2 regions of the Kitasatospora sp. NPDC087861 genome follow, and region 1 is predicted to be linked to the other one. Evidence: riboswitches for the same ligand, from Rfam matches in the RefSeq annotation. Region 1 holds a riboswitch; the other holds the start of a gene.
The links. Region 1 has a riboswitch for glycine ahead of gcvT (glycine cleavage system aminomethyltransferase GcvT). Riboswitches for the same ligand answer to the same signal wherever they lie in the genome.
Positions count from the first base shown of each region.

Region 2: linked by a shared signal. The riboswitch ahead of gcvP (aminomethyl-transferring glycine dehydrogenase) and the one ahead of gcvT (glycine cleavage system aminomethyltransferase GcvT) in region 1 are both predicted to bind glycine.

Region 1 covers NZ_JBIUUS010000003.1:56,571-62,802, forward strand. Annotated here, with positions in the region: gene ACIOJE_RS05355 (enhanced serine sensitivity protein SseB C-terminal domain-containing protein) at 1-56, opposite strand, end outside; gene ACIOJE_RS05360 (enhanced serine sensitivity protein SseB C-terminal domain-containing protein) at 173-991, opposite strand; glycine riboswitch at 1,214-1,319, shown strand; gene gcvT (glycine cleavage system aminomethyltransferase GcvT) at 1,521-2,672, shown strand; gene gcvH (glycine cleavage system protein GcvH) at 2,807-3,181, shown strand; gene glyA (serine hydroxymethyltransferase) at 3,262-4,530, shown strand; gene ACIOJE_RS05380 (L-serine ammonia-lyase) at 4,707-6,074, shown strand.
Region 2 covers NZ_JBIUUS010000018.1:12,986-19,217, forward strand. Annotated here, with positions in the region: gene ACIOJE_RS24465 (MFS transporter) at 1-490, opposite strand, end outside; gene ACIOJE_RS24470 (PRC and DUF2382 domain-containing protein) at 719-1,834, opposite strand; glycine riboswitch at 2,069-2,172, shown strand; gene gcvP (aminomethyl-transferring glycine dehydrogenase) at 2,411-5,311, shown strand; gene ACIOJE_RS24480 (DUF5999 family protein) at 5,403-5,594, opposite strand; gene ACIOJE_RS24485 (hypothetical protein) at 6,004-6,232, opposite strand, start outside.

The DNA.
Region 1 (6,232 bases):
GCGGATGCCTGGCCCCAGGGCCCCGGTGCACCGCCCGCTACCGCTCCCGCACTCATGCGCCCACCTCGCCGCGCCTCTTTCCTCGACCCCGCCGACCCGTCGGCCGTCTGCACGCACCCTATGGCGCGGCACCGGCCACCGCCACGGCGACGTGCCTACGAACGAACGTCGCTCACACCCGGGCGTAGAAGGGGAGTACCCGGGTGAGCAGCCACTCGACCACCGGATCATCGGCGAGATCGAGCAGTACGAGGTGGACGCCCCCCGGCAGCGGCGCGGTTCCCAGCGCCCGGCCGAGCGCCTCGTTCACCGCGGCCGGGTCGGCCGGGGCCGCCGGGTCCAACTGGACGCCCACGAACATCACGGTCGGTTCGCCCTCGACGCTGGCCAGCGCCCGGCGGGCGGTCAGCACTCCGGGCAGGGCCGACAGTTCGGCCCGGCAGGCGGCCAGGAAGTACTCCGGGTCCTCGCCCGGCACCGGCTCGCGCAGCGCCACCCGGCCGCCGGTCGGCTCCTCCTGGGCCTGGTGCCCGCCCTGGTCCGGGCCCGCCCAGCGCTCCTCACGCGGGCCGCGCCGCAGCTCCGCCACGCCCTGCGGCGGCACCGGGATGCCCACCGCCGCCTCCGGGTTGACCGCGATTCCCACGCCCAGCGGCAGCCCGCGGGCGAACTCCCAGACCGGCGCCACCGCGAAGGCCATCCCCGGCGCCTGGCGCAGGAACACCTCCTGCGAGGAGAACACCGGCACGTACGGGTCGCCGGCCAGCTCGATGGTCGGCAGGTCCAGCGCCGGCCCCTGCGGGTCGCCGCCCGAGGGCAGCGGGATCCACACCTGGCTGCGGGCCAGCACCTCGATCACCCGCGGCGTCGCACCCGGGTCGCCCAGCGCGGCGGTCAGCACCTGTTCGAGCTCGTTGGCCGGCCACCCGCCGCCCGGCGGCGCCGACTCCGGGCTGCCCCACCCCTGCTGCTGCTCCACCGGGTACCCCATGCGCGCCTGATCCGCCCTCTGCCGGTCGGCCGCCCTCTGCTGCGCCGACGCGCAGCAGTCTAGGGCTCCCGACCGGGCTCCCGTTCGGTACCGGACGGGGTGACCGGCGGGTACGACACCGTGTGACCGGTCCCCCTCTCCCGCCGTCGGCGCGGACGTGCCATGATGTGCGCGTTCGACGGCGCGCCGCGCCGCCGGACCCACAACTCCATACCGGCCGCTCGAACCCGCGCGGGAGAGCCCGGAGTGCCCCGTCAGGCGGCACGGCCGGCGCCGAAGGAGCAAGTCCTCCCCGGAATCTCTCAGGCCCCCCTACCGCACGGGTTAGGCACATCTGGAAAGTGGCGCACGGCCCTGTCGCGCGCCCACCCACGGTGCAAGCCACCATGCTGTCCTGGATGCTGGAAACAGCTGCGGGCAGGTGGGCGGTGAAGCTCTCAGGTTCGACGACAGATGGGGAGACCCACGCCGCCGCATGCCCGCGCGCAGGGTCGGTCCCCGAGCGGATCCGGTTCCGGCGCGTGCACCCATGAGTGCCCCGACCGAGGAGTTCCAGGCCATGTCGTCCCTCCGCCTCACCGCGCTCGACGCGCTGCACCGCGCCCTCGGCGCGACCATGACCGACTTCGCCGGCTGGGACATGCCGCTGCGCTACGGCAGCGAGCGCGAGGAGCACCTCGCCGTCCGCACCCGGGCCGGTCTGTTCGACCTCTCCCACATGGGCGAGATCACCGTCACCGGCCCGCAGGCCGGCGAGATGCTGGACCACGCGCTGGTCGGCTTCGTCTCCGCGCTGGGCGTGCTGCGTGCCCGCTACACCATGATCTGCGCCGAGAACGGCGGCATCCTGGACGACCTGATCGTCTACCGCCTGCGCGAGGACGCCTTCCTGGTCGTCGCCAACGCCTCCAACGCCCAGCTGGTGCTGGACGAGCTGATCGCCCGCGCCAAGGGCTTCGACGCCGTCGTCACCGACGACCGCGACACCTACGCGCTGATCGCCGTCCAGGGCCCGGAGTCCACCGCCATCCTGGCCGGGACCACCGACGCCGACCTGCCCGGCCTGAAGTACTACGCGATCCTCCCGGCCCAGGTCGCCGGCCGCGACGTGCTGCTCGCCCGCACCGGCTACACCGGCGAGGACGGCTTCGAGGTCTTCTGCAACCCGGGCGACGCCGAGGCGATCTGGCAGGCGCTGACCGCCGCCGGCGAGGGCCACGGCCTGGTCCCGTGCGGCCTGTCCTGCCGCGACACGCTGCGCCTGGAGGCCGGCATGCCGCTGTACGGGCACGAGCTCTCCACCGACCTGACCCCGTTCGACGCGGGCCTGGGCCGGGTCGTCCGCTTCGACAAGACCACCAACGAGGGCGCCTTCATCGGTCGCAAGGCGCTGGAGAAGGCCGCCGCCGAGGCCGAGGCCAACCCGCCGCGGGTGCTGGTCGGCCTGGTCTCCGAGGGCAAGCGCGTCCCGCGCGCCGAGTACACCGTGGTCTCCGCCGACGGCGCCCCGATCGGCCGGATCACCTCGGGCTCCCCGTCCCCGACGCTGGGCAAGCCGATCGCGATCGCCTACGTCGACGCGGCCCACGCCGCCCCCGGCACCACCGTCGCGGTGGACGTGCGCGGCAAGCACGAGCCGGTCCAGGTCGTGGCGCTGCCGTTCTACAAGCGCGCCCGCTGAGGCCCCTGCGGGCGCGCCTGCCGACGACCCACCGGCGCGCCCGCCGAGGCCTCCTCCCCCGTAGACCCACGTCGAAGCCGTCCGTGCGGCGGCCCGCTTCGTCGTACCCGCTTCCCATCCTGGAGAATGACGCCATGAGCAACCCCCAGCACCTGCAGTACACCAAGGAGCACGAGTGGCTGACCGCCACCGAGAACGGTGTCTCCACGGTCGGCATCACCGCCCACGCGGCCGACGCGCTCGGTGACATCGTCTACGTGCAGCTGCCCGAGGTCGGCGACGACGTGACCGCGGGCGAGTCCTGTGGCGAGCTGGAGTCCACCAAGTCGGTCAGCGACCTGTTCTCCCCGGTGACCGGGAAGATCGTCGAGATCAACCAGGACGTCGTGGACGACAACAGCCTGGTCAACAGCGCCCCCTTCGAGGGCGGCTGGCTGTTCAAGGTCCAGGTCGAGTCCACCGACGAGCTGCTCAGCGCGGACGAGTACACCGCCTTCATCGGCGGCTGACCCTCTTGTGACGGGGCGGCCGCAGCGCGGCGGCCGTCCCGCCCCGGCTCCCCTCTCTCTCCTCCCGGGAAGACCACACCATGACGGTTCTGAACCAGTCCCTGCACGCCCTCGACCCGGAGATCGCCGCCGCGGTCGACGCCGAGCTGCACCGCCAGCAGACCACCCTGGAGATGATCGCCTCCGAGAACTTCGCCCCGGTGGCGGTCATGGAGGCCCAGGGCTCGGTGCTCACCAACAAGTACGCCGAGGGCTACCCCGGTCGCCGCTACTACGGCGGCTGCGAGCACGTCGACGTGGTCGAGCAGATCGCGATCGACCGCATCAAGGCCCTGTTCGGCGCCGAGCACGCCAACGTCCAGCCGCACTCCGGCGCGCAGGCCAACGCCGCCGCGATGTTCGCGCTGATCCAGCCGGGTGACACCATCCTGGGCCTGAGCCTGGCCCACGGCGGTCACCTGACCCACGGCATGAAGATCAACTTCTCCGGCAAGCTCTACCACGTGGCCGCGTACCACGTGGACGAGAAGACCGGCCTGGTCGACATGGCCGAGGTCGAGCGCCTGGCCAAGGAGCACCAGCCGAAGCTGATCATCGCCGGCTGGTCCGCCTACCCGCGCCAGCTGGACTTCGCCGAGTTCCGCCGCATCGCCGACGAGGTCGGTGCGCTGCTGATGGTGGACATGGCGCACTTCGCCGGCCTGGTCGCCGCCGGTCTGCACCCCAACCCGGTGCCGTACGCGGACGTGGTCACCACCACCACCCACAAGACCCTGGGCGGCCCGCGCGGCGGCGTCATCCTGTCCAAGGCCGAGTACGCCAAGAAGATCAACTCCGCGGTGTTCCCCGGCCAGCAGGGCGGCCCGCTGGAGCACGTGATCGCGGGCAAGGCCGTCTCCTTCAAGATCGCCGCGTCCGAGGAGTTCAAGGAGCGCCAGGAGCGCACCCTGGAGGGTGCCCGGATCCTCGCCGAGCGCCTGCTCCAGGCCGACGTCGCCGAAGCCGGTGCCTCGGTGCTGTCCGGCGGCACCGACGTGCACCTGGTCCTGGTCGACCTGCGCAACAGCGAGCTGGACGGCCAGCAGGCCGAGGACCGGCTGCACGAGGTCGGCATCACGGTCAACCGCAACGCCATCCCGAACGACCCGCGCCCGCCGATGGTCACCTCCGGCCTGCGCATCGGCACCCCGGCGCTGGCCACCCGCGGCTTCCGGGCCGAGGACTTCCGCGAGGTCGCCGACATCATCGCCGAGGCGCTCAAGCCCGCCTTCGACGAGGACGCCGCCGCCGCGCTCAAGGCCCGCGTCACCGCGCTGGCCGAGAAGTACCCGCTCTACCCCAACCTGTAAGCGACCGGTCTCCGATCACTGCGGTGATCCTTCGGGCGGGGTGACCGGCCTCACGCCGCCGCGGTACCTGGGACCCCGGGGCACCGCGCACACTGGACAGTGCGCGCGGTGCCCCGACCCGTGTCAGCAGCCCTGCCCGCACGTTCCTCCACGAGACCAGACAAGGACGTCCCCCCGTGGCCATCAGCGTCTTCGACCTCTTCTCCATCGGCATCGGCCCGTCGAGCTCCCACACCGTCGGCCCGATGCGCGCGGCCCGGATGTTCGCCCGCCGCCTGCGGTCCGAGGACCTGCTGCCCGAGGTGGCGAGCGTCCGCGCCGAGCTCTACGGCTCGCTGGGCGCCACCGGCCACGGCCACGGCACCCCGAAGGCCGTCCTGCTCGGCCTGGAGAACAACTCCCCCCGCACGGTCGATGTCGACCAGGCGGACAAGGACGTCGACCGGATCACCGCCGAGAAGCGGATCAACCTGCTCGGCACCCACGCCATCGCCTTCGACCCCGACACCCAGCTGATCCTGCACCGCCGCCGCTCGCTGCCGTACCACGCCAACGGCATGACCCTCTGGGCGTTCGCGGCGGACGGTTCCACGCTGCTGGAGAAGACCTACTACTCGGTCGGCGGCGGCTTCGTCGTCGACGAGGACGCCATCGGCGCAGACCGGGTCAAGCCCGACGACACCGCGCTGCGCTACCCCTTCCGCACCGGCGAGGAGCTGCTGCGGCTCACCCGCGAGACCGGGCTGTCCATCTCCGGCCTGATGCTGGAGAACGAGAAGGCCTGGCGCTCCGAGGAGGAGATCCGAACCGGTCTGCTGGAGATCTGGCAGGTCATGCAGGAGTGCGTGCGGGCCGGCATGTCCCGCGAGGGCATCCTGCCCGGCGGCCTCAAGGTCCGCCGCCGCGCCGCGGCCGCCGCCCGGGCGATGCGCGCCGAGGGCGTCGGCCCGGCCAACGCGATGGAGTGGGTGACCCTCTACGCGATGGCGGTCAACGAGGAGAACGCCTCCGGCCGCCGGGTGGTCACCGCGCCGACCAACGGTGCGGCCGGGATCATCCCCGCCGTCCTGCACTACTACCTGAACTTCATCCCGGGCGCCGATGAGGACGGCATCGTCCGCTTCCTCCTCGCGGCCGGCGCCATCGGCATGCTCTTCAAGGAGAACGCCTCCATCTCCGGCGCCGAGGTCGGCTGCCAGGGCGAGGTCGGCTCCGCCTGCTCGATGGCCGCCGGCGGCCTCGCCGAGGTCCTCGGCGGCACCCCCGAGCAGGTCGAGAACGCCGCCGAGATCGGCATCGAGCACAACCTCGGCCTCACCTGCGACCCGGTCGGCGGCCTCGTCCAGATCCCCTGCATCGAGCGCAACGGCATGGCCTCGGTCAAGGCCGTCACCGCCGCCCGGATGGCCCTGCGCGGCGACGGACGGCACCACGTCTCGCTCGACAAGGCGATCAAGACGATGAAGGAGACCGGCGCCGACATGAAGATCAAGTACAAGGAGACCTCGCGCGGCGGCCTCGCCGTGAACGTCATCGAGTGCTGATCGCCCGGGCGGCGGGCGTTGACGGCTGGGCGCTGACCGCCTGAGCCCCGTACCGAGCCTCCGGAGGGGATCCCTCCGGAGGCTCGTGGCGTTCTCCCCCGGCGCCCGCCGGGCCGCACCCGACGCCGTCGCCGGTGGGGCCCCGCGTGGCCCGTCAG
Region 2 (6,232 bases), on a different contig from region 1:
GGAGACCGGTCGCCACCAGGCCGAGGCCGGAGCCGACGCCCATCGAGGCGCTGATGGCGGCGACGCCGCCGGTCACCTTCTGCTTGGGCAGCTCGTCGCGGACGATGCTGATCGCCAGCGGGAGCACGCCACCGCCGGCGCCCTGCAGGACGCGGGCGACGACCAGCCAGGTGAAGGAGTGGGTGCTGACCGCCAGCGCCGAACCGGCGACCAGGCCCGCCAGCGAGATCAGCAGCATCGGCTTACGACCCCGGAGGTCGCCGAAGCGGCCCAGCAGGGGAGTCAGCACGGCTGCGGAGAGCAGGTTGGCGGTCATCAGCCAGGTGACGCTGGACGCGGAGACGTTCAGTTCCTTGGCCAGCGAGGGCAGGATCGGAACGACCGCGGTCTGCACCACGCTGAACGACAGCATCGCCAGGATGAGGGCCGGCAGGACCCGGGCGCTGCTCTGCTTCTCGGCCGCGGTGGTGGGCTGTGGTGCCTCACTCACGGTTGCTTCCTCCCGTACATAGTGAATGAACTGAAGTAACCATGCCGGGAGATGCTTCAGAGTGTCAAATATCAATTGGCGAAGCTTTGGCAAAGTCGAAGGATTTCGGGCGTCTGTGGCGGGGCCGGGATGGATGGGAGGGGGTTTGGTGATGCTCAGGTGGAGGTGGATGGCCGGGGCGTGCCAAGGACCCCGGACCGTGGCGGTCCGGGGACCTCGCGGCGGGTGTCAGGAGAGCGGGCGCAATGCGGCCGGGCGGGCGCCGTCGACGGCCGGGGTGGAGGTGGCCGGGGTGGAGGTGGCGGGGGTGTTGTCGTGGACCTCGACGTGTTCGCGGCGCAGTTCGTCCCGGATCACCTCCTCGGTGGTGTAGCGCTCGACCACCAGGCGGACCCGCTCGATCGGGGCGAGGTACTTGCGGACCACCGGGCGCTCCTCGCGCAGGGTGACCTCCTGCACCGCCTCGGCGATCTCCTTCTCGGTCAGCGAGGCGCGCTCGGCATCGCTCACCGGCATCCGCTCCACCCGGACGCGCTCGCGGACCATCGGGACGCGGCGCTCGACCTGCTCGCTCGTCACGTACTTGCGCAGCCTCGCGGTGCCCACGACGTGCCACTCGGTGGTGATGTCCAGCCGCTCCTCGCGGCAGGTGATCTCCACCGGGCCGCTGGGGGGAGCGGAGGTCGGGCCGGTCGAGGGCTCGCGGCCGGTGGCGGTGGGCGTCGGGGCCGGGGTCGCGGTCGGGGCGGGGTGCGGCTTGGTCGCGGTCGCCGGCGGGGCGGGGTGCGGCTTGGTCGCGGTCGCCGGCGGGGCGGCTGCGGGTGCGGGTGCGGGGGTGTTGAGGGTCCGCACGTTGGCCTCCGTGGCGGTGCCGGTGGTGCCGGCCGGGGTGGTGGGCGGGACGGATTCGAGGGAGTGGAAGGCGAGGGACTTCACGGGCTCGGCCGCCGGGGTGGTGCCGAAGCCGAGGTCGGGCTGCGCCGGCCGGTCGCCGTCGCCATCGCCGTTGCCGCTGGCCGGCCGTCCGTCCACCGGGGCGTCGAGGCCGTAGTAGCGGTAGAGCTGGAGCTCCTGGGCGGGTGACAGGTGCTGGCCGACGCCGAAGTCCGGCGACTCCTTGACCAGCGACTTGTCGTACGGCACCCGGAGTTCGTCGCCGGAGAACTCGCTCGTGGTGAGGGGGACGAAGGCGTCCCGGCCGAAGATGCCGGTCCGGACGGCGGCCCACTCCGGCTGGCCGGTGGCGTCGTCCAGGTACACCTCGTCGACCGTGCCGATCTTGTCTCCGTTGCGGTCGACCGCCTTGTGGCCGATGAGGTCCCGGGGGTCGATATCGGTTTGCACTCTTTCCTCCAGTGCGCTGCGCCTGCGGAACTCCCGCAGGACGGTGGCCGGAGCGCCCGTTCCGTACGCCACTTCACACCAAAAGCCATGAATCGGACGGGCGCGACCGGGGTGGGGCCGGACGGGCCGCGGGCTGGGCCGTCCGGGTCACGCGGCGGTCACGGTCGAATCGGGCGAGTGACCCGGCGCACCCGTGATCGGGCGGCCTCCCGCTGGTACCCTGGGCCCGACCGCCGAGCCCGCTCGGGAGAGTCCCCGACCGCGGAAAACGCTGGTCGGGGCGCCGAAGGAGCAACTCCTCCCCGGAATCTCTCAGGCATCCGTACCGTGTGGGGTAGGTCACTCTGGAAAGCAGGGTAGGACCGTCGGCGAGGGAGCCGACGGCCACCACCCTCACCGACGGTGCAAGCCGGCGGCGCGCCCACAGCGCACCGCGCGGGTGAAGCTCTCAGGTCCCGATGACAGAGGGGGAGGCCTGTCGGGTTCGCCCGCCCGGGTCGAACCGCTGTCCGCAGCGGCGAAGGCCGGCCGGCGTGCGTACCCCCGCCGGTCCGTGACCAGGAGGCCTCGACCACCATGAACGCCCAGCCGAACGCGGGACGCCCCACCGGCGCCTCGACCCTCACCGAGCTTGAGCTGGCCAGTCCCTTCGAGAACCGCCACATCGGCCCCGACGCCGCCGCGCAGGACAAGATGCTGGCGTCCGTCGGCTACGGCTCGCTGGACGAGCTCGCCGCCACCGCCGTTCCCGAGGCGATCCGTTCCATCACCGCCCTGGACCTGCCCGGCGGCCGCAGCGAGGCCCAGGTCCTCGCCGAGCTGCGCGAGCTGGCCGGCCGCAACCAGGTGCTCCAGCCGATGATCGGTCTGGGCTACTACGGCACCTTCACCCCGCCGGTGATCCTGCGCAACGTCATGGAGAACCCGGCCTGGTACACCGCCTACACGCCGTACCAGCCGGAGATCTCCCAGGGCCGCCTGGAGGCGCTGCTCAACTTCCAGACCCTGGTCTCCGACCTGACCGGCCTGCCGACCTCCGGCTCCTCGCTGCTCGACGAGGGCACCGCGGCGGCCGAGGCGATGGCGCTCGCCCGCCGCGTCACCAAGGTCAAGGGCGGCGTCTTCCTGATCGACGCCGAGACCCTGCCGCAGACCATCGCGGTGATCAACACCCGCGCGGTGCCGACCGGTGTCGAGGTCGTCGTCGCCGACCTGTCCGAGGGCATCCCGGCCGAGATCGCCGAGCGCGGCGTCTTCGGCGTGCTGCTCCAGTACCCGGGTGCCACCGGCGTGGTCCGCGACCTCGCCCCGGTCATCGAGCAGGCGCACGGCCTCGGCGCGATCGTCGCGGTCGCCGCCGACCTGCTGGCGCTGACCCTGCTCGCGTCGCCGGGCTCGCTCGGCGCCGACATCGCCTGCGGCACCTCGCAGCGCTTCGGCGTGCCGATGGGCTTCGGCGGCCCGCACGCCGGCTACCTGTCGGTGCGCGCCGAGTACGCCCGCTCGCTGCCCGGCCGCCTGGTCGGCGTCTCGGTCGACTCCGACGGCAACCGCGCCTACCGCCTGGCGCTGCAGACCCGCGAGCAGCACATCCGCCGCGAGAAGGCCACCAGCAACATCTGCACCGCCCAGGTGCTGCTCGCCGTCATGGCCTCGATGTACGCCGTGTACCACGGCCCGGACGGCCTGGCCGACATCGCCCGCCGCACCCACCGCTACGCCGCCGCCCTCGCCGAGGGCCTGCGGGCCGGCGGCGTCGAGCTGCTGCACGGCGAGTTCTTCGACACCGTCACCGCCGTCGTGCCGGGCCGCGCCGCCGGGATCGCTGACGCCGCCCGGGCGAACGGCGTCAACGTCTACCAGGACGGCGCGGACCGGATCTCGGTCTCCACCGACGAGACCACCACCCGCGAGCACCTGGCCGCCGTCTGGGCCGCGTTCGGCGTCCCCGCGGTCGAGGTCGCCGAGGCCGCCGACGCGCTGCCCGGCGCGCTGCTGCGCCAGGACGAGTACCTGACCCACCCGGTCTTCCACAGCCACCGCTCGGAGACCGCCATGCTGCGCTACCTGCGTCGCCTGTCGGACCGGGACTACGCGCTGGACCGGGGCATGATCCCGCTGGGCTCCTGCACCATGAAGCTCAACGCGACCACCGAGATGGAGGCCGTCACCTGGCCGGAGTTCGGCCAGCTGCACCCCTTCGCGCCGATCGAGCAGGTCCAGGGCTTCCTCACCCTGATCCGCCAGCTGGAGCAGCAACTGGTCGAGGTGACCGGCTACGACGCCGTCTCGATCCAGCCGAACGCGGGCTCGCAGGGCGAGCTGGCCGGCCTGCTGGCCGTCCGCGCCTACCACCACGCCAACGGCGACACCCAGCGCGACGTCTGCCTGATCCCGTCCTCCGCGCACGGCACCAACGCGGCCTCCGCCGTGATGGCCGGGATGCGGGTGGTCGTGGTGAAGACCCTGGTCGACGGTGACGTGGACGTCGAGGACCTGAAGGCCAAGATCGAGCAGCACCGCGACAGCCTCGCCGTGCTGATGGTCACCTACCCGTCCACCCACGGCGTGTACGAGACCCAGATCACCGACATCTGCGCCCTGGTGCACGAGGCCGGCGGCCAGGTGTACGTGGACGGCGCCAACCTGAACGCGCTGGTCGGCCTGGCCAAGCCGGGCAAGTTCGGCGCGGACGTCTCGCACCTGAACCTGCACAAGACCTTCTGCATCCCGCACGGCGGCGGCGGCCCGGGCGTCGGCCCGGTCGCGGTGCGCGCCCACCTGGCGCCGTACCTGCCGAACCACCCGCTGCAGCCGGAGGCCGGCCCGTCCACCGGCGTCGGCCCGATCTCGGCGGCGCCGTGGGGCTCGGCGGCCATCCTGCCGATCTCCTGGGCGTACGTCCGGCTGATGGGCGGCGAGGGCCTCAAGCACGCGACCCAGGTCGCGGTGCTGAACGCCAACTACATCGCCAAGCGGCTGGCGCCGCACTTCCCTGTGCTCTACACCGGCCCCGGCGGGCTGGTCGCGCACGAGTGCATCATCGACCTGCGCCCGCTGACCAAGGAGACGGGCGTGACGGTGGACGACATCGCCAAGCGCCTGATCGACTACGGTTTCCACGCGCCGACGATGTCCTTCCCGGTGGCCGGCACGCTGATGATCGAGCCGACCGAGTCCGAGGACCTGTACGAGATCGACCGGTTCTGCGACGCGATGATCGAGATCCGGGCCGAGATCGACAAGGTCGGCTCGGGCGAGTGGGCGGCCGAGGACAACCCGCTGCGCAACGCCCCGCACACCGCCGCCGCGCTGGCCGGCGACTGGGCGCACGGCTACTCGCGGCAGGAGGCGGTCTTCCCGGCGGGGGTGAACCCGGCGGACAAGTACTGGCCGCCGGTCAGCCGGATCGACGGCGCGTACGGCGACCGCAACCTGGTCTGCTCCTGCCCGCCGCTGGACGAGTACGGCGTCTGATCCGGACCGGACGTACGGCAGGGCCCCGGCGGGTTGTTCCGCCGGGGCCCTGCCCGTTGTCGTCGTGCGGCGGCTGCCCCCGCCGGCGCGGTCAGGCCGCGCGGGCGACGCGGCGGCGCGGCGCGATCACCCGGCCGTCGGGCAGCAGCTCTCCGGTGTCCTCGAACAGCACGACGCCGTTGCAGAGCAGGCTCCAACCCTGCTCCGGGTGGCAGGCCACCGTGGCGGCGGCTTCGCGGTCCTCGGACTCGGCCGACGGGCACTCAGGACGGTGCTGGCACATACGCGTACCCTCGCTTCGCTCGGCGATCCTCCCCCGTGGTGCGGCCGCCGGCGAAGCCGTCGGGAGCCGCCGCGGTAGCCGGATCCTGTCCGCGCGCCGACCAGGTGTGGACCGGCGCTCAAGTGGGTAGGACAGGTGGTCCTTCCACGCTGGTTCCCAGTGTCGGCATCTGCGGACGCGCGCGCAGGGATTTCGTGACATGCGCCACAACTCCCGGGCAGAGATCACCCGTTCAGGTGGGTCCAGCGGGAAACGGCGCACCGGTGGGTCAGCTGCGGCATGGCCCGAGGAGGCCATGGCGAATGGCCCGTCCGGGTGGTTCGGACGAGTGAGGGAGACGTGCGGCGCCGCCGCGCACGCGGACGGGCCGCCGGGTGGTGGCCCGGTGGCCCGTCGGCGTGGGGCCGGCTCAGGAGGAGCCGAGCAGCAGCGGCTTGGCGAGCGGTGCCCGGGCCAGCAGCGGCAGCAGCTCGCCGGCCGGGTAGGCGCGGTGCGCGGTGACGCCGAGCGGGGCCGGGGCGAGCGGGATCAGCTGGTCGGCGGCCGGGCCGGCGTCGGGGCTGTGCAGCCACAGTGCCGTCGCGTACTGCCCGGGGAAGGTCAGCAGCCGGGGCTGCTGGCGGGCCCGGGAGCCCTGG